4 regions of the Diaphorobacter limosus genome follow, and region 4 is predicted to be linked to each of the others. Evidence: predicted binding sites of a transcription regulator. Region 4 holds the regulator's gene; each other region holds the start of a gene.
What was found. The regulator sigma-54, encoded in region 4, starts transcription at its own class of promoters, with help from an activator protein. The targets are predictions, from matches to a motif close to TGGCANGNAANCTGCTTT.
Positions count from the first base shown of each region.

Region 1: P4826_RS05465 (THxN family PEP-CTERM protein) is a predicted target of sigma-54. The motif match lies at 3,381-3,398, and genes of this name have one in related genera.
Region 2: P4826_RS11650 (NF038132 family protein) is a predicted target of sigma-54. The motif match lies at 2,736-2,753, and genes of this name have one in related genera.
Region 3: P4826_RS11755 (PEP-CTERM sorting domain-containing protein) is a predicted target of sigma-54. The motif match lies at 1,980-1,997, and genes of this name have one in related genera.

Region 1 covers NZ_CP136921.1:1,117,765-1,122,767, reverse strand. The annotation lists gene purL (phosphoribosylformylglycinamidine synthase) at 1-317, shown strand, start outside; gene P4826_RS05475 (DUF808 domain-containing protein) at 592-1,584, shown strand; gene P4826_RS05470 (OmpW/AlkL family protein) at 1,738-2,325, shown strand; gene P4826_RS05465 (THxN family PEP-CTERM protein) at 2,487-3,290, opposite strand; gene P4826_RS05460 (phenylacetate--CoA ligase family protein) at 3,489-4,931, opposite strand; gene P4826_RS05455 (PEP-CTERM/exosortase system-associated acyltransferase) at 4,937-5,003, opposite strand, start outside.
Region 2 covers NZ_CP136921.1:2,394,209-2,399,211, forward strand. The annotation lists gene P4826_RS11630 (type ISP restriction/modification enzyme) at 1-149, opposite strand, end outside; gene P4826_RS11635 (hypothetical protein) at 146-421, opposite strand; gene P4826_RS11640 (response regulator transcription factor) at 612-1,322, shown strand; gene P4826_RS11645 (ATP-binding protein) at 1,322-2,548, shown strand; gene P4826_RS11650 (NF038132 family protein) at 2,784-3,584, shown strand; gene P4826_RS11655 (MaoC family dehydratase) at 3,629-4,009, shown strand; gene P4826_RS11660 (SRPBCC family protein) at 4,134-4,628, shown strand; gene P4826_RS11665 (redoxin domain-containing protein) at 4,637-5,003, shown strand, end outside.
Region 3 covers NZ_CP136921.1:2,413,404-2,418,406, reverse strand. The annotation lists gene glcF (glycolate oxidase subunit GlcF) at 1-317, shown strand, start outside; gene P4826_RS11765 (ProQ/FINO family protein) at 371-1,177, shown strand; gene P4826_RS11760 (AmiS/UreI family transporter) at 1,189-1,704, shown strand; gene P4826_RS11755 (PEP-CTERM sorting domain-containing protein) at 2,048-2,812, shown strand; gene P4826_RS11750 (DMT family transporter) at 2,916-3,791, opposite strand; gene lplT (lysophospholipid transporter LplT) at 3,977-5,003, opposite strand, start outside.
Region 4 covers NZ_CP136921.1:3,073,836-3,078,838, forward strand. The annotation lists gene P4826_RS14700 (SPOR domain-containing protein) at 1-147, shown strand, start outside; gene P4826_RS14705 (thiol:disulfide interchange protein DsbA/DsbL) at 207-839, shown strand; gene lptA (lipopolysaccharide transport periplasmic protein LptA) at 956-1,597, shown strand; gene lptB (LPS export ABC transporter ATP-binding protein) at 1,606-2,394, shown strand; gene P4826_RS14720 (RNA polymerase factor sigma-54) at 2,438-3,982, shown strand; gene P4826_RS14725 (acyl-CoA thioesterase) at 4,002-4,439, shown strand; gene P4826_RS14730 (PEP-CTERM sorting domain-containing protein) at 4,446-5,003, opposite strand, start outside.

The DNA of each region.
Region 1 (5,003 bases), 2.0 Mb from region 4:
CCATCGTCGTCTCGCACGGCGAGGGCTATGCCAACTTCGAGCGCCGCGGCAACGCCGACAAGGTGCTGCCCGCCATGCGCTTCGTCAACAACCATGGCCAGGCGACCGAACAGTACCCGTTCAACCCCAACGGCAGCCCCGGCGGCCTGACCGCCGTGACCACGCAGGACGGCCGCTTCACGGCCATGATGCCGCACCCCGAGCGGGCGTTTCGCAACATCCAGATGAGCTGGACGGACCTGGCCGCCACCGGTGGGCAGGACGCTCTGAGCCCCTGGATGCGCATCTGGCGCAATGCGCGCAAGTGGGTCGGTTAACGTGAATCACTCCCCTGAGTCGCTTCGCGCCTTCCCCCCGCTCTCGCATTGCTGCGCAATGCGGGCAGGGGGACGCAGCCCTCGCTGCGGGGCGGCCCTTGCTTGGCTGCCCTGGCTTGGGGCGCGCCAGTTTCATGGATCTGCGGGTTACGCGGTGCGCGGTGAGTAACTGATACCTTGACACTATGAAAACAATAGCTCCTGGCGCTTGTCTGTCAAGCGCCAGGGGCTTTTTTGTTCATAATTCCGTTCTTCTCAATCTGTGGAGTGATTCATGGCCGGTGCCAGCCTTTTGACCCTGCTCGACGACATTGCCACCATCCTCGACGACGTCGCCGTGATGACCAAGGTGGCCGCCAAGAAGAGCGCCGCCGTGGCCGACGACGTGGCCGCCATGACCAAGGTGGCGACGCAGAAGACCGCCGGCGTGCTGGGCGACGACCTGGCGCTCAACGCCCAGCAGGTCACCGGCGTGCGCGCCGAGCGCGAGATCCCCGTGGTCTGGGCCGTGGCCAAGGGTTCGCTGGTGAACAAGGCCATCCTGGTGCCGGCGGCGCTGGCCATCAGCGCCTTGCTGCCCGTGCTGATCACGCCGCTCTTGATGCTGGGCGGCGCCTTTTTGTGCTTTGAGGGCGTGGAGAAGCTGGCGCACAAATTCCTGCACAGCGCCGCCGAGGACGAGGCCGCGCACGCCAGCCATGCCCAGGCCAACGCCAATGCCGCGGTGAACCTGGTGGATTTTGAGAAGGACAAGATCAAGGGCGCGGTGCGCACCGACTTCATCCTCTCGGCCGAGATCATCGTCATCGCCCTGGGCACGGTGGCCGCAGCGCCGTTTGCGCAGCAGGTGGCCGTGCTGGTCAGCATTGCGCTGTTGATGACCGTGGGTGTCTATGGTCTGGTGGCCGGCATCGTCAAGCTTGACGACCTGGGCCTGTGGCTCAGCGGCAAGGCCAGCGCCGTGGCCCAGGCCGTGGGGCGCGGGTTGCTGGCGGCGGCGCCGCGGCTCATGAAGTTCTTGTCGGTGGCGGGCATGGCCGCCATGTTCCTGGTGGGCGGCGGCATTCTGGTGCATGGCATACCCGCGTTGCACCACGGCATAGAGGCCATGGGCGCTGCTGCGGGCGCCTGGCCGCTGGGCGGGGTGTGGTCGGCCCTGACGACCAACCTGCTCAACGCCGTGGTGGGGCTGATGGCAGGCGCCCTGGTACTGGGCGCATGGCTGCTCGTCCAGCGTCTGCGCGGCCCCGCTGCCGCGCGCGGGTGACGGTCGCGCCCGTGGCTGTGCGTTTTTTGTGACACCGGCAAATGCGTAAGGGCAAAGACATTTGAATGTTGACTTAAGGCAAGGTTGACCATTTTTTGGGTGGGTCTAATACATGTACGGGGGGCGTCCCCGTTCAACCAAGGTATCAAGTCCATGAAAAAGAATCTGCTGGCACTGGCCATTTTGTGTGCAACGACCACCGGCGCGGCTTACGCGCAGCAGGACGGTCAATGGCTGGTGCGCGCCCGTGCCGTGCATATCGACAGCGACAATGGCGGCGCCGCCGGCGCTGCTGGTGTGAGCATCAACGACAAATGGATCCCCGAGGTCGATGTGTCGTATTTCTTTACACCCAACTTTGCCGCCGAGCTGATCCTGACCTACCCGCAAAAGCACGACGTGCGCCTGGGCGGCACCAAGATCGGCAGCGTCAAGCATCTGCCGCCCACGCTGCTCGCCCAGTACCACTTCACCGGCCTGGGCGCGTTCAAGCCCTATGTGGGCGCGGGCATCAACTACACGCGCTTCTCGGGCGTGGACATTGCCGGTGGCGCGCTGACGGTGAAGAAGAACAGTTGGGGCCCGGCCCTGCAACTGGGCTTTGACTACGCGCTGGACAAGCACTGGTCGCTGAACCTCGACGTGAAGAAGGTCTATATAGACACCACGGTCAGTGGCGGCGTGGGCCGGTTCAAGGTCGATCCGGTGCTGGTGGGGCTGGGTGTGGGCTACCGCTTCTGAACGGTACAGGCTTCGGCCGTCATTGGTGGGCTGGCGCCGCATGGCGCCAGCCCTTTTTTTCTGCCTGGAGAGGCTGGAACACAAAAAAAGGGGCTCGCCTTGGCGAGCCCCTTTGCTCATTTCATGGCACCGCCAGGGAGCGGTGCCTGCCGTTCACGCCATCAGGCGCTGCGGCGGCGGCGGCTGATCAGGCCAGCGCCTGCCAGTGCCAGGCCGATCAGGGCCAGCGAACCAGGCTCGGGTACCTGCAGCGGGTTGGTGGAAATGGTCAGGCCCCAGGGCAAGACGTTGCTTTGGTTCTCAATGGTGGTGAAGCCAGTGCAGCCATTCGCCACGTTGGCAGCACCGCACACAGGATCGAGCAGCGTGCTCAACACATTGCCTGCGAGCGGGAAGGCATTCACGTAGTAGTCAATGCCGCCGTAGTTGAACGTTTCGTTGAGCAGCGGGCTGTCGAGCAGCACGAAGATGTCGTTGCAGGGGTTACCGGGCGGGCTGGCTGCGGCGCAGGTTCCGGCGGAATTCGTGGTTTCGACAAACTTGATCTTGTAATTGATCGTTTGCAGCGCTTGACTAAGCCCGGCTGGATTAGTGGCCTGAACCGTCATCGCAACCGACAGTGTTGCGGATGTCAAAGTAGGGCTGCCGCCCTGAAGAACGAAGTTGTTATGCGTCAGCGCGACGCTGTTTGCAAGGTAGGGAGCGACCTGCGGGGGGTTCAGTCCGGTATATGTCTGGATGTTTTGTACGCCTGGATTGGTGATGACCAGAGAGCTTTGCTGACCGCCCGGGGTGTTCGGCACACCCCAGGACAAGGTATCGCCGTTATGGGTGACTCCAGAGGGTGCCCAAGCAGTCCATGTGCCGACAGTCGTCACAGCCCAATCGGTGACAGGGGCTGCGTGACCCATGCTGCCGAGGGCCAGGGTGCCTGCAGCGATCAGGATTTTGCCAAGATGCTTCATGATGACTCTCCTATGAGGTGGGTGGCGTATGAGGCTGTCTGGTTGCTGGTTTTGGCCAGTTGCTGACGCTTCAAACCGCCTCATTTTTGTGAAGCATGAAACATGCCAAAATTCTAATATTTACTAAGTCATTGAAAAGCAAGAAGAATCTTTGGCCGCCAGAATGGTGCACGGTTTTTGTGTCAAATAAACCGACACTCAAACCGGGGCCGCCGCCAGGTAGTCGAACTTGCGTTCATAGTCCAGCGCGGGGCGCCATGGGAATTCCTCCGGCCCGAGTACCTGCACCTGCAGGTTGGCCAAACCGCTCTCTGCGCCCAGTTGCGCCAGCCGCCGGGCCAGCTCAAGGGTGGCGGCCTGTGCCATGTTGGCCTGCAGGGTGAGGCGAGGGCGTCCATCGCCTGCAGGCTCCAGGCGAAAGGCTCCACTCAATTGGTCGGCAATGGCGTGATCGCGGTAGATCAGCTCCTTGATGGCCTCGACCGATGGCAGGCCGGTGCGGCGATCCTTGATGCGCCCCTGCACCAGCGCCACGGGCAGCCACGGGGCCTGCACACCGGCCAGGGCAGCGGCCTGTTGTGCGTCCTGCGCCGGCACCAGCCGGGCCATGTCGCCGGTGGCGTAGCGCGGCAGGGCAATGACGTTGCCGGCGCCCAGCATGGTGATGCACAGCTCGCCAAAGCCATTCGCGTCGGGGTTCAGCACCTCCAGGTGGGTGCGCAGCGGGTTGTAGCAGAACACCGAGGGCAGGGCGTCCGGTGGCGCACCGCCGCACAGCAGCTGCGCCAGGGCCGGGTTGCCACGCATGGCGCGGCGCATGCGTATGGTCTCGCGCGTTTCAAACAGCAGGTTCAGGCCCAGCTCGCCCACGCCGAACGAGCTGCCCACCAGGCGGTGCGGGTCGCGGTCGATGGCTATGCCCATGCGCGCGGCGATGTAGTCGCGCTGGGTCTCCACCAGCACCTCTTCGCCCAGAATCACGCTGGTGCCGAGGGCGCGCCAGTCCACGCCCACGGCTTGTGCCTCGTCCAGCAGCCGGCGGATGAACATCGGGTCGGTGCACAGCAGGGTTTGTGCAAAGCCTGGGCCCACGTCACGCAGGATGGAGCAGGCCATGTCCTCGCGCACGCTGACATTGGCCACGGCCACCGCGCGCGAGCGAAACACCACCCCCATGGGCAGACAGTTGACGAGCAGCGTGGGCTTGTCGTCCACGCCAAAAATGTCCTGCAGGCCCAGGTCGATGTCGAACCAGGCCTCTTCGTACTGTTCGCGCGCCGTCAGGCGAAAGCCGTAGCTGCGTCCGCCCCGACCGGAGCTGGTCAGCACATCGGCCAGCGTGGTGGCGGGCAGCGGCCGGGCCAGCTGGGCGAGCGCAAAGCGCTCGAAGGTGTTGGCCTTGGTGAGTACGGGCAGGCTGGTTAGATCGGTTTGGGGGCCAATGCCGGATGGGTTGATGCCGCTTTCTTGCAGCAGGGTCCGGTAGGCCGGGCTATGCCGGGCGGCGTCCATGCAGGCGCGCAGCGCACTGCTTTTTGAGCGGGCCAGCATGCCTGCTCCGCCCATGCGCCGGCCCTGTTTCAACAAAAAGCCGCGCAGGGTGCGCACGGCGCCAGCGGGCAGCAGCGAGAGCCAGCCCATTCAGTTCAAGACTGTGCCAGCGGCGCTCGCATCCAGGCGAGCAATGCCGGGTCGCGCTGGCCAACCTGGTAC
Region 2 (5,003 bases), 680 kb from region 4:
TCGGCCAGGAAGACCAGGCCTTGCTGCTTCCCCCAGGCCTTGAGCAGATCCTTGAAGGCCTCGCGCACGATGGTTTCGCGCTGGCTACCGCTGATCTTCTTGATGAGGTCGAGCTGGCTCAGGTAGTCATTGATGAGGAGTTGGCTCATGCAAGTTTTCCTTCAGTGCGCCATGCATCCAGATTGAGCAACAGCAGGGGCGGCTGAATGGCCGTGAAACGCTCCCGCCGAGCGTGGATCATTGCCGACAGGGCGTCGCAGCACGCCAGGATGGGGCGGACGAGCCTGCGCTCCGGTGCATCGTCGATCGTGAGCCACTTGATGTCATGGAACCGGCTCAATGGGTGAGATGGCATCTCAACCATCGCGTAGCGCAGGTAATACCGTCGGTGCGGCGGCTCAGTCGTGTCCAGGGGGTTCATGAGCCAAGGGTAGCGCAGAATGCGCGGCGCGCCGACGGCGCCATGGCAGCGTCAAGATCCCAGCACCATATTCGCCACCAGCCCTTTATATTCAAACACAAACAGCTATTGAAAACATAGTAAAAACCGGTTTACCAAACTTTACCCCCGCTTCAACACCACGCGATACCGAAAGCCGAAGATGCCCGCCATGAACTCCCAACTGCTGATGATCGAAGACGACCACCGCCTGGCGCAGATGGTGGGCGAGTACCTGGGCCAGTCCGGCCTGCAGGTCACGCACATGGCGGACGGCGCCAGCGGCCTGGCGCGGCTGCAGGGCGGCGAGCCGCCGGATCTGGTGATCCTGGATCTGATGCTGCCCGACATGGACGGGCTGGAGGTCTGCCGCCGCCTGCGCGCCCTGCCCGGCCCCGCGGCCCAGGTACCGGTACTGATGCTGACCGCCAAGGGCGACCCCATGGATCGCGTGATCGGCCTGGAGATTGGCGCCGACGACTATCTGCCCAAGCCCTTTGAGCCGCGCGAGCTGCTGGCGCGCATACGCGCCATCCTGCGCCGGCGCGAGGGCGGCGGTGCCCAGGCGGCGGCCAACGTGTTGCGCTTTGGCCAGCTGGAGATTGACCGCGACGCGCGCACCGTCAGCGTGGCGGGGGCGCCGGCCGAGCTCACGTCCTACCAGTTCGACCTGCTGGTGGCCATGGCCGAGCGCGCCGGCCGCGTGCTCACGCGCGACCAGATCATGGAGGCCGTGCGCGGGCGGGAGCTGGAGGCTTTTGACCGATCCATCGACGTGCACATGGGCCGCATCCGCGCCGCCATAGAGCAGGACGCGAAGAACCCGCGCCGCATCCTCACGGTGCGCGGCGTGGGCTATGTGTTCGCCAGGCAGCAAGACTGATGTCCTGGCTCAGCCCCTTCTCGCGCCGCCTGTACCTGCGCATCTGGCTGGCCGTGGTCGGTGGCGTGCTGGTGTTTGCCTTTGCCGTGGGCCTGGCCTGGCGCTGGGCGGCCGAGCAGAGCCAACAGCAGCCGCCCACGCGCGAGATCGTGATCACCGATGGCCAGGGCCGCACCCTGGTCGATGGCACGGGCGTGCGCCAGCGCGGCGACCCCAGCGAGGGCATACGCTACCGCATCGAGGGCGACAACGGCGTGGTCTATGAGATGCAGATGTCGCCGCGCACGCGTGGCCCGCGCCCTGGCGACCACGGGCCGGCCGCATGGCTGCGCCCGCCGCTGGGCTTTATCTGGATGCTGGCCCTGGTGGGCATTGCCGTCACCGTGGGCGTATTCCCCATCATCCGCAAGCTGCTGCAGCGCCTGGAGACCTTGCAGCGCAGCGTGCAGCGCTTTGGCGAGGGCGACCTGTCGGCGCGCGTGGCCGAGCAGGGCCAGGACGAAGTGGCGGCCCTGGCGCGCCAGTTCAACGCCGCGGCGGCGCGCATCCAGACCCTGGTGCAGTCGCACAAGTCGCTGCTGGCGAATGCCTCGCACGAGCTGCGCTCGCCGCTCACGCGCATCCGCATGGGGCTGGAGCTGATGCAGGGCGGCCAGCCCTCGCCAGCCTTCAGGGCCGAGATAGAGCGCAACATCACCGAGCTCGATCAACTGGTGGACGAGATTTTGCTGACCAGCCGGCTTGACGCCGGCGCCGCCGACGTGGGCACGGTGGAGCCCGTCGATCTGGTGGGCCTGGCCGTGGAGGAATGCGTGCGCGTGGACGCCGAGCTACAGGTGGGCGCAGGCGGCGCGGATGACGATGGCGCCGCCACCATCGAGGTGCCCGGCGTCTCCAAGCTGCTGCGCCGCGCCGTGCGCAACCTGCTGGAGAACGCGCGCCGCTACAGCCAGGGCGAGATCACGCTGCACATCACGCGCGATGGCAGCACCGCCGTGCTGCGCGTCTGCGACCTCGGCCCGGGCGTGCCACCCGACCAGCGCGAACGCATCTTCGAGCCCTTCTACCGCCTGCCCGGCGCCAGCGAGCGCGCCGGCGGCGTGGGCCTGGGCCTGGCCCTGGTGCGCTCCATCGCCGCACGCCATGGCGGCAGCGTGGTCTGTGAGGGGCGGCCGGATGGCGCTGCGGGTGCATGCTTTGTGCTGCGGCTGCCGACCACCAATTGACCAGCTCGGCCAGTTCAGTAGGTACTCATACCCAACGTCAGCCGGACAACTCCCTGGCCATCAACATGACGCGGGACAACTGTCATCACAGGCAGATTGCAAACAACTGTCGATTTTTTTTACACCAACCCCGCCACAGAACTTACGACACATCACAACACCATGAATTTATTGGCTTTTTCATGTTTGGCACAAATTATGCTTATTGCACTTGGCAACAACCATGGAGAAGATCATGAAGGCATTTCAACTGATGGGTTTGGCGATCGGCGCCCTGCTAGGTGCCGGCACAGCCGCAGCCGGCCCGCTGCCAGGCGGCTGGTCCTGCACTGGCAACTGCGGCACCAACACCGCCGCTGACGGCGACGTAACGTTGGCGCCAGGCTTCGGCTCTTATCAATGGATTTCGACGGCGGGCGGCCTAACGGGTGCCGGCCAGCTGCCAGTCGGCCCCACCGGCCAGGAGACCAATGGATCTTCGGCGCAAACGCCCACTTTCTCGGTGAACGCTGGTGACAAGCTGAACTTCTACTTCAACTACATCACCTCTGACGGCGTGCAATTCACCGAATACGCCTGGGCCGGCCTGTATTCAGGCACCAGCACTTTCGATTCGTATTTGTTCACCGCACGCACCACAACCAGCGGCAACACCGTGCCAGGGTTCGGACTGCCAGGCCTTGGCGCCGGCGTGACGCTGACGCCCTCCACTTCGGCCATCATCCCCGGCGGCCCCGACTTTTCTCCCCTGGGCGGCAGCTCTGGTGGGTGCTACGGAGGTTCCGGACAGGGCTGCGGCTACACCGGCTGGATCCAGATGGAGTACACATTCACCACCGCCGGCATCTATTCGCTGGGCTTCGGCGTCACCAACGCACTCGACACGGCATTCGACTCCGCCTTTGCCATCGCTGGCGTGTCGATCAACGACACACCCATCGACCCCAACCCGGTGCCCGAACCGGCAACCCTGACGCTGCTGGGCGCCAGCCTGCTGGGCCTGGGCGCATTGCGCCGCCGGCGCCAGCAGGGCTGACAAGCCCCCTGGGCACCGCAGCCTCGGGGCGGTGCCCGGTTTGCATGCCTTTGCATGCACCGTCTTTGGCGCCCGGCAGCGCCAGCCCGCAAGGCGCGGTTTCATGTTCCGTGTCACGCCGGGCACCAACTTCCTCGCCAGCAAACTGGCCAAGTGGAGCCAGGTGGTCAAGACCGCGAAAATGGCGGTGCACCGAGGCCCCAAAGGAAGAGTCCCTCAAGGGCTTTCTGGAACAAGGCAGCCGTTTCTTGAACCCCGTTTTCGTGGGCGATACCCTGTACTGCACCCTCACCGTGTCGGACCTCAAGCCGGGCAACACCACGGGCGTGATCACCCTCGGCACCGAGGTGAAAAACCAGAAGGGTGTGGTGGTGATGGATGGCTTTCAAAAATATCTGCTGAGAAAACGCCATCCGGGTCAGTGAACCACGCGGGCCTTGCAGCGCTGCCTGCCATGGCACATCCCCAGCGCCCGTGCTGCCATTCACGCGGGTGCGGTGCGCCCATCTGCTACAACCCGTGGTATCGCAATGCCTCGGAGAAAAAACCATGAGCACAGCCGACATCGGCACCCTGCAACGCACGCCAATGGGCTTTGAAGGCCAACTGACGCGCCAGCTCGACCACGACGCAGTAGCCGTCTGGCGCATGCTGACCGACCCGCTGGCCATGGCGCAATGGCTGGCGCCGGGCAGCGTGGAGCAGCGCGCCGGCGGCACCGTGCACATCGACTTTGCCGACAGCGGCACCGTCATCGACAGCCGCGTCAGCGCCTTTGAGGATGGTCGCCTGCTGGCCTATTCGTGGAGCAGCGGCAGCGAGCCCGAACGCCCCATGCGCTGGGAGCTGGTGCCCGCGAATGGAGGCACGCGGCTAACGCTGACGCTGCACATTCCCGCCCAGGAGGACGCCGCCAAGGCCTGCGCCGGCTTCGAGGGCCATCTGGACATGCTGGCCGCAGCCCTGGAGGGCGTGCCCATCAAGTTCCCGTTCCAGCGCTTTCTGCAAGCGCGCGGCGCCTATACCGAGCAGCTGGCGGGTTGAGCATCGCCATGACCAGCAGCGCCTACCACCCCGCCGCACCGCCGCTGCAGGTGGCGCAATGGTTCAACACGCGCGTGCCGCTCTCGCTCGAATCGCTGCGCGGACGCGTGGTGCTGCTGCACGCCTTTCAGATGCTGTGCCCGGGCTGCGTGGAGCATGGCATTCCGCAGGCGCGGCGCGTGCACGAGACGTTTTCGCCGGATCAGGTGACGGTCATCGGCCTGCACTCGGTATTCGAGCACCACGCCGTGCAGGGCACGCCGGCGGCGCTGCAGGCCTTCATCCACGAATACCGGCTGCGCTTTCCCATAGCACTGGATCAGCCCCACCCGACGCGCAATATTCCGCTGACCATGCAAGAGCTGATGCTGCAGG
Region 3 (5,003 bases), 660 kb from region 4:
CCTGCACGCTGCAGCATGGCCAGAAGCTGCGCGGCGGCGTGGAGCGGCATATGGCGGCCCTGGGCTTCACGCTGCGCGTGGCGCGCACCGAATCGCACCTGTGCTGCGGCGCGGCCGGCACCTACTCGGTGCTCAACCCCGAGCTGTCGCGGCAGCTGCGCGAGCGCAAGCTGGGCGCCCTGGGCGAGGCCTTTGCCGACGCGCCGCCCGCGGCCATCCTGTCGGCCAACATGGGTTGCATCACCCACCTGCAAGGCGGCACCGACATCCCCGTGCGCCACTGGGTGGAGCTGCTGGACGAGGCATTGCTGGCATGATGGCGGGTTTTGACCCGCCGCGCCGCATGCGCCATGCCGCGCGTTTCTGAGCCATGAACGATCCCGTGAACGACCTGCCGACGCCCCCCGCCGAGGCCACGCCACCCGCCGCCGCCGCAGAGGCCGCAGCCGCGCCGCACGCCCAGCCGGCGCCCCGTGCGAACCGCCGTGGCGGGCGCCGCCGCTTCGGCGCCCGGCGCGAGCCGGCCGCGCCGGCATCCGCACCCGAAGGGGCCGGCGAGCAGCGCCCGCCCCAGCCCCAGCCGCGTCGCACGCATCCGCTGCTCGAGCAGCTGGCCGGCTGGTACCCGCATCTGTTCGGTGCGCAGTTCCTGCCGCTCAAGCGCGGCATCTTCCACGACCTGATGGCCGCGCACGGCGAGGCCATCGACAAGGACGCGCTCAAGCTCGCCCTCGCCATCCACACCCGCTCCACGCGCTACCTGAATGCCGTGGCCCAGGGCATGAAGCGCCATGACCTGCAAGGCCAGGCCGTGGAGGACATGGCGCCCGAGCATGTGCACCACGCGCTGTTGGAGGTGTTCCGCCGCCGCAAACCGCGTGACGGCGAGGACTTGACGGCCACGCTGCGCCGGCGCATCGCCCAGGCCTTCGAGGCCAGCGGCCTCACCCGCGAGGCCTACGACGCCCTGGTGCGCGGGCGCGACGACAAGGCCAACGCCCTGCTGGACGAAGCCTTTGCCGAAGTGGCGGAGCGCGATGCCAAGGCCGAGGCCCTGGCGCGCGCCTTCGAGGCCAGCGGCGCCACGCCCGAGCAGTTCGCCGACATGTACGGCATGGATCGCCGCGCCGTCACCCAGTCCCTGGCGCGGGCACGCCGCCCGCAGGCCAAGGGCTGAGGAGCGGCGTCATGTGGCTGGGCGTATCGCTGTTCTACGTGGGCGCCGTGCTGTGCCTGAACGGCCTGTGGATGCGCGGCCATATCGCCGACCGCGAGATCTGGGTCATCAACGTCTTCGTCGGCCTGGTGTCGCTGGCGATAGGCCTGTTTTCCATCTTCGGCCCGGGCGCCGACGCCCATTCCATCCAGGGCGGGGCGCTGACGCTGCTGTTCGCCTTCACCTACCTGTGGGTGGCGGCCAACCGCTTCAGCGGCGCCGACGGGCGCGGCCTGGGCTGGTTCAGCCTGTTCGTCGCGATTACCGCCGTGCCCGTGGCGCTGGACACCCTGGCCGGCGCCCGCAGCCTGCTGGACTGGTGGATGGGCGCCAACTGGGCCGCCTGGGCTCTGCTGTGGGCCCTGTTCTGGCTGCTGCTGGCGCGCGGGCGCGACATCGGCTGCTTCACCGGCGCCATGTGCATCGCCCAGGGCGTGCTGACGGGCTGGCTGCCGGGCTATCTGCTGCTTTCCGGTCGGCTTTACTGATACAGCCCGTTGATCTTTCTACAGGTCGTGGCAGCGGCTTCAGCCGCGAATGGTGTTGTTCGCGACTGAAGCCGCTGCCACAACATCCGCCTTCACAGGCGTGGCTCCACGCCTGATTTCTGTTGGTTGCGTGGCCTGTCTGGGTTTTGAAGCATGGCCAAAGGCCCGGTCGGTGCGCTAGGCGGCGGCTGCAACTTGTCGACATTTTTTACATATCTCCCGGTGCGGAGAGTGTTTTCTCTAAAAAATCCAATGAAATCAATGGCATTTCCCGGTGGCACAAACGTTGCTTATGCGTTTCCGGGTGTCAACCTTTTGTCAACGGCACCTGAAAGGATTCGATATGAGCAAAAAACTGGGTTCCATGGCCGCTGCGATTCTGATGACGCTCGGCACATCCGCATACGCCGGTGCGTTTGTCAATGGTGGCTTTGAGGATGGCAACCTCAATGGCTGGACGGGCGGGGGTGGCTTTTGGTCTGGTGGCGGCGCACCGGTTAATCCTGCGACCTACGCAGGCGGCCCGTCCAACAACACCATCATGATCGGTGGTACCGACCCCATCACCGGGGCCAACCGGGTCTATGGCGGCGGTTACTCGGTACGCGTCAACGACGCAGTGAACAACAGGTCTGTCTCGACCATAAGCCAGACGGTCAACAACTACACCGACAACAGCATCTTCTTTGCCTGGAACGCGGTGTTGGAAGCCTCGCACGGCCTCGCGGATTCCGACTATTTCTCTCTTACGCTGAGGGACGATACGGTGGGCACCAACCTGGTGAGCCGCGCCTACAGCTCTGCCGGCTCCATTGGGTCGGGGACGTCCGGCGTGACCTGGACGAAGTTTGGCAACTGGTACTCCTCGGGCTGGGTGGTGGAGCAGATCGACCTGGCGGCACTGAGTGCCGTGGGGCATGACTTCACGCTGACACTGCTGGCCTCTGACTGCCCTTATGGCGGTCATGCAGGTTACGTCTATCTGGATGGCTTTGGCGCCGTGAATCCGCCCACCGGCCAGGTGCCCGAGCCCGGCTCGCTGGCACTGCTGGGCCTGGGCTTTGCCGGCCTGGCCGCGGCCCGCCAGCGCCAGAAGAAAGCCGCCTGATCCGCAAGGATCACCCGGCAGGCGCAGCGCCCCGGAAAGGGGCGGCGCCAGCAACAGAAGGCCGCAGAACCGCGGTCTTTTTCCATTCTGGCGTGTCCTGTTTTCAGCGCCGCTGCAGCGTTGCCCACAGGGCGGCCAGCACGATCAGTGCGCCGCCGGCCAGGGTGCGCGGCTGCAGTTGGGCGGCGCCCAGCAGCACCGATGACACGCTGGCGAACAGCACCTCCGACAGCATCACCACGCCGGTGATCGCCGTGGGCAGGCGCGCGGCGCCGTACTGCAGCGCCCAGTTGCCCAGCATCAGCAGCAGCGCCAGGGCGGCGGCCATGGCGGCCCAGCGCGGGTCGAAGGCCGGAAAGGCCGGCACCACGCCCGCCGCCAGCCCGGCCAGCGCGGCCAGCCAGCCCAGGCCCATGCAACCGGCAAACATGGCCAGCATGCGCGCCGGGCCGGGCACGGTGTGCAGGCGCCGCAGCAGCACGTTGGTCACGGCAAAGGTGAAGCCGCCCAGCAGCGCCAGCGCGTCGGCCAGCGACAGGTTGGCCAGCAGGCCGCCCCAGCTGGCCCCGGCCGGCACCAGCACCAGCGCCACGCCGCCAAAGGCCAGCCCCAGGCGTGCCAGCGCCGCCGGCGTGGGGCGCTCGCCCAGGATGCGCCAGGCCAGCAGCACCAGCCAGGCGGGCATGAGGTAGAACACCAGCACCACGCGCACCACGTCGCCCACGGTCACGGCCCAGTTGAAGGCCATGTTGTTGATGCCCGAGTTCAGCGCCAGCAGCCATAGCGCCGGCTGGCGCAGCAGATCGCCCAGGCTGCCTGGGCGCGCGACCAGCATCACGGCGCAGACCAGTGTGTACATGACGGCCGTGGCCCACAGCGGGTGCAGGCCGGCGGCATGCATGCTGCGAAACGGCCACCACGACAGGCCCCACAGCAGGGCGTTGCACAGCAGGGCCAGGACGGGCAGGGGAGATTGCATGAAAAGTGCGTGCTTGTTTCTTTGGCCCGGGAGCGCCGGCGTCTCGCCGGCCCGCAGGTGGCCAAGTGTGGCGGCCCCTCCATGCCGGCGAGACGCCGGCGTTCCCAGAGGCGGAGATGAGGTGCTTAGATTATCGGTAAAAATGCCTGTAGCGCCTGCAGATAAAGCGCAGACAGCTATCAAAATCAGTGCTGATCCAGGCGTGCGATCTTGCGCAGCTGCACCATTTCCTTGGGGTAGTGGCGCACGTTGTAGACATGCCAGCGCAGTATCACCACCATCACCGCGGCCACCAGCAGGCCGAAGGCGGCGATGGCGCCAAACGCCGACAGCCCCCATTTGGTGAACAGGCTGTAGAGCACGCCCATGCCCAGGATGGCCGCCTGTTCATTGAAGTTTTGCACCGCAATCGAGCGTCCCGCGCCCATCAGGTTGTGGCCACGGTGCTGCAAGAGCGCGTTCATGGGCACGACCAGGAAGCCGCCCAGCCCGCCCAGCAGAATCAAGAAGGGCACGGCCAGCCAGATGTTGTCGATGGCGTTCATCAATATCACCACCAGGCCCATGGCCACGCCCAGGGGCAGCACGCGCGTGGCCTTGTCCAGCTGCGTGTACGACGAGGCCAGCACCGCGCCCGCGGCCGTGCCCAGGGCCACCACGCCCACCAGGGCCGAGGCCTGGGTGGTGCTGTAGCCCAGGGCCACGCCGGCCCAGGCCAGCACGATGTAGCGCAGATTGCCCGAGACGCCCCAGAACAGCGTGGTGGTGGACAGCGAGATCTGCCCCAGCCGGTCGCGCCACAGGCGGTTGTTGCAGGTCCAGAAGTCGCGCAGCAGCACCAGCAGCTGGCGCGGCATGGGGCGCATGGCCACGCCGGTCAGCGGTATGCGCAGGTTGATGGCGGCCGCCAGCACGTACACCGGCACCAGGGCGAGGATGGCGGCCTCGGCCGGCAGGTCCAGCCCCAGATCAATACCCGGCATGTCCAGGCCCAGCAGCAGGCCGGAGACATGCGGCGCCACCAGCTGGCCGCCGAGCACCACGCCAAGAATGATGGAGCCTATGGTCAGCCCCTCGATCCAGCCATTGGCTTTGACCAGCTGCGACGCGGGCAGCAGCTCGGTGAGGATGCCGTACTTGGCCGGCGAGTACGCCGCCGCGCCCAGCCCCACCACGCCATAGGCCAGCAGCGGGTGCGAGCCGAACAGCATC
Region 4 (5,003 bases):
GCGCGCGTGAGCGAGCGTGAAACCAATGGCCGCGTGGTGTTCCGGGTGCGCATAGGCCCGTTCTCCAAGCGTGACGATGCCGAGTCGCTGAAGGACAAGCTGGACGGTGCCGGCGTCGAGTCGGCCCTGGTGCGCGTGCAGCGTTGAACTTTTATCCCCGCGCCGGCTTCCAAGCCGGCGTACCGACATAGGAGTGTTCAAACCCCATGAAACGCCGTGAGTTTTCTCTTTCCGCAGCCGCAGTGGCCGCTGGCGCCGTGACCCTGCCCGCCTGGGCCCAGCCGCGCGAGGGCAAGGACTACCGCAAACTGGCCAAGCCCGCTCCCGTCGAGGCGCCCGCCGGCAAGGTCGAGGTGGTCGAGTTCTTTGGCTATTTCTGCCCGCATTGCAATACCTTCGAGCCCACGCTCAACGCCTGGGCCAAGACGGCGCCCAAGGACATCGTGCTGCACCGTGTGCCGGTCAACTTCAACGCCAAGACCGTGCCCATGCAGAAGCTGTACTACACGCTCGAGGGCATGGGCAAGCTCGAGCCGCTGCACGCCCAGGCTTTCCGCTACATCCATGTGGAGCGCAAGCCCCTGCAGGAGGACGAGCAGGTGTTTGCCTGGGCCAAGGGGCAGGGCCTGGACTTGCCGAAGTTCAAGGAGATGTACAACTCCTTCGGCGTCGCCAACCAGATACGCAAGGCCACGCAGCTGCAGCAGGCCTATGACGTGGAGGGTGTACCCTCGATGGGCGTGGCCGGGCGCTACTATGTGGACGGCACCATGGCCGGCAGCATGGAGAACGTGCTGCGCATCGTGGAGCAACTGGCCGCGCAGGTGGGCAAGGGCTGAAGCGAGCCGTGGCAACACACAAGAGCGCGCCCTGGGCGCGCTTTTTTTCGCCCCTGCGCGGCCGCTCTCCAGGATGGCCACGGTGATCAGTACAATGACCGCAAGAATCGTGCCTTATGAGAAACCGACTGACCATCCTTCTTTCGCTTGGCGCCCTGGCGCTGGCCTTGCTGCCCGCGGCCCATGCCGAAAAGGCCGACCGCAACAAGCCGATGAACATCGAGGCCGATGCGCTGCGCCACGATGAGCTCAAGCAGACCAGCGTGTTCACCGGCCGTGTGGTGATGACCAAGGGCACCATCGTGCTGCGTGGCGCGCAGCTGGAGGTGCGCCAGGATCCAGACGGTTTCCAGCATGGCGTGGTCACGGCCGAGCCAGGCAAGCGCGCCTTCTTCCGCCAGAAGCGCGACACGCTGGCGGGGGCGCCGGATGAGTTCGTCGAGGGCGAGGGCGAGGTCATCGAGTACGACGGCCGTACCGACATCGTCAAGCTGATGCGCCGTGCCGAGCTGCGCCGCTACCGCGAGGCCCAGCTCACCGATGAGCTGGAGGGCGCGATCATCGTCTACAACAACCTTACCGACGTGTTCACGGTGGATGGGCAAAAGACGGCTCCGGCCGGCACCCCGGCGGGCACGCCGGGCGGGCGCGTGCGTGCCGTGCTGGCGCCCAAGGAGCCGGCATCGGGCGCGGCGGCGCCGGTGCGCGGGGAACCGCCCGCGCTGCGCACCGCCCCCAGCCTGGGCGGCGCCAAGTGAGCCAGGCCGTGAGCGACGAGCGCGCCGTGGGCGTGGGGCCCAGCTCCCCTGCGGGTGCGAGCCGGCTGGAGGCCTTGCACCTGCAAAAGTCCTACGGTAGCCGCAAGGTGGTCAAGGATGTGTCCCTGGTAGTGCAAAAGGGCGAGGTGGTGGGCCTGCTGGGCCCCAATGGCGCGGGCAAGACCACCTCGTTCTACATGATCGTGGGCCTGGTGCGCAGCGATGGCGGCGACATCCGCATCGACGGCCAGTCGGTGGCCAACATGCCGATCCACCGGCGTTCGCGCCTGGGCCTGTCCTACCTGCCGCAAGAGGCCTCGATCTTTCGCAAGCTCAACGTGGAAGACAACGTGCGCGCGGTGCTGGAGCTGCAGACCGACGCCGCCGGGCGCCCGCTCTCGCGCGCCGAGATCGAGGCACAGCTCACCGGCCTGCTGCAGGAACTGCGCGTGGAGCATTTGCGCCAGTCGCCGGCGCTGGCCCTGTCCGGCGGCGAGCGCCGGCGCGTGGAAATCGCCCGGGCGCTGGCCACGCAGCCGCGCTTCATCCTGCTGGACGAGCCCTTTGCCGGCATCGATCCCATTGCCGTGATCGAGATCCAGCGCATCATCGGCTTCCTGAAAGAGCGCGGCATTGGCGTCTTGATCACCGACCACAACGTGCGCGAGACGCTGGGCATCTGCGACCACGCCTTCATCATCAGCGACGGCCATGTACTCGCCCAGGGCACGCCGTCGGACATTGTGGACAACGCGGAAGTGCGCCGGGTGTACCTGGGTGAGCATTTCCGCATGTGAGCGTGGTGAGCAGGCGCAGCATCCAGATGCAAGGAGGGCGGCCATGAAGCCCGGCCTGTCACTGCGCGTTTCGCAGCATCTGGCGCTTACGCCGCAGTTGCAGCAATCGATTCGCCTGCTGCAGCTGTCCACCCTGGAGCTGGCGCAGGAAGTCGAGCAGATGCTCGATGACAACCCGTTTCTGGAGCTGGCGTCCGACGATGGGACGCATGAGCCTGAGATCCATGAAGCGCAGCAACCGATTGACAATGCTACATATTCAGAAGCTGCTAGCGCTGATGCAGAGGGCGCTGGAGCCGAAAATGATGCCGAAACCTCAGCGGTTGCCGAGCCCAGTGACTGGGACGGTGACGGCAGCATGGATGCGGCGGTGGAAGACGGCGAATGGGGCAGCGACGGAATCGCGCCCGCCAGCGGCGCGCATGACGGTGACGACACCGAGGTCAGCGAGCTGGCGCGCAGCCACGAATCCCTGACCGATTTCCTGCATCGCCAGGCATTGTCACTGCGCCTGTCCGATGTCGACATGGCGGCGCTGCGCTTTCTCATCGAGTCGCTGAACGACGATGGCTACCTGGACGAGCCGCTGGAATCCCTGGCGGCCAGCCTGGCGGGGGCCGACGACCCCGAGCAGCTCGAAGAGCTGGTGCACCGCTTCACTGTGGCCCTGCGCCTGCTGCAAAACCTGGAGCCGACCGGCGTGGGCGCGCGCGACCTGGCCGAATGCCTGACGCTACAGCTGCACGCCATGAACCGCGACGAAGAGGGCGACCCGGCGGTGATTCAGACCGCGCTCGCCATCTGCAGCCAGCCGCTGGATCTGCTGGCGCGGCGCGACCTGCGCCGCCTGGCCCAGGCCACAGGCAGCAGCGACGACGACACGCGTGCCGCCATGGCGCTGATCGCGCGCCTGGAGCCGCGCCCGGGCCGGCGCTTTGCCGACGTGGAGCGCAACGTCATCGCGCCCGATGTCATCGTGAAAAAAACCGGACGCGGCGCGCAGCAGGACTTCAGCGTGCAGCTCAACCCCGACGTCATGCCGCGCCTGCGCGTGCACGAGATCTATGCCAGCGCCCTGCGTGGTGCGCGCGGCGGCGACGGGCACCAGGCGCTGCAGTCCCGGCTGCAGGAGGCACGCTGGTTCATCAAGAACATACAGCAGCGATTTGACACTATCTTGCGTGTATCGCGCGCCATCGTCGAGCGGCAAAAGAGCTTTTTCGTGCATGGCGAGCTGGCCATGCGGCCGCTGGTGCTGCGCGAGATCGCCGACGAGCTGGGCCTGCACGAGTCCACCATCAGCCGCGTGACCAGTGCCAAGTACATGGCCACGCCGCAGGGTACGTTCGAGTTGAAGTACTTCTTTGGCTCCGGCCTGGGCACCGAGACCGGCGGCAACGCGTCGAGCACCGCGGTGCGCGCGCTGATCAAGCAGTTCGTCGCCGCCGAGGATGTGAAGAAACCGTTGTCGGACAACCAGATCGCGGAGATGCTCAAGGAGCAGGGCATAGAGTGCGCGCGTCGCACCGTGGCCAAGTACCGCGAGGCGCTGAAGATCGCGCCGGCCAATCTGCGCAAGGCGCTATAGACACAAGGCATAGATTCCCATGGCCCGCATCCTCTTCGACCTGCCCGAACGCTTCGGCTTCACCACCGAGTTGCAGGTCTATATCAGCCACGTCAACTACGGCGGCCATCTGGACAACGCCCAGCTGCTGAGCCTGGTGTCCGAGGCGCGCATGCGCTTCTTCCAGTCGCTCGGCTACACCGAGGGTGATGTGGCGGGCCTGGCCATCGTGGTCGGCGACATGCTGGCGCAATACAAGTCCGAGGCCTTTCACGGCGAGACGCTGCGCGTGCAGATGACGCCGAGGGACTTCAACCGCTACGGCTGTGACCTGGTGTTCTGCATGACAGAGGTCTCCTCGGGCCGAGAGGTGGCTCGCGGCAAGACCGGCGTGGTCCTCATCGACCGCGTGGCACGCAAGCCGGCGCCCATTCCGGATGTCGTGCGCAAGGCCCTGGAGGCCGTGGCGACACGCTGACGCGCGTCAGGTTTTCTTTCGCCCCAACAGGCCAATACCAGCCAGCGCGGCGCCGAGCAAGGCGAGGGATGCCGGCTCGGGAATGGACTGGTGGGGCAACGTGACCACGATATCGTCGATCACGAATTCCGGCGTCTCACCGTTGCCTTGTGCAGTGAACACCACCGAACTCAGGTTGGTGAACGATGACGGCAGGAAGAACTGCGTCCAGTCATAGGGGGCCTGGCTGTCCAACGTGATACTGGTAAACACCGTGCCGCCGCCCATGAGGTGCCCAAGGATGTCGATGCTGGTGGCGACGCTGTACAAGCTCACGGGCAGCGACGGGTCAAAATCTTCCGTTCTGCCACCCGCAAAAAATGACTCCAGGGAAAACGCAGCCCCGCTGCTATTGGTCATGGTCACGACGGATCGGAGATTCGCGTTGACCAGGGCTGCCGATGGATTGTTTTGCACAACCCCTGATTCGCAGACATACAAATAGGGGTCTGCGGGGTTGCCGGTGAAGGTATAGCCCCGGCTTTGCAGTGAGGTGGCGGTGAAATCGACATAACAGGGGGAGCT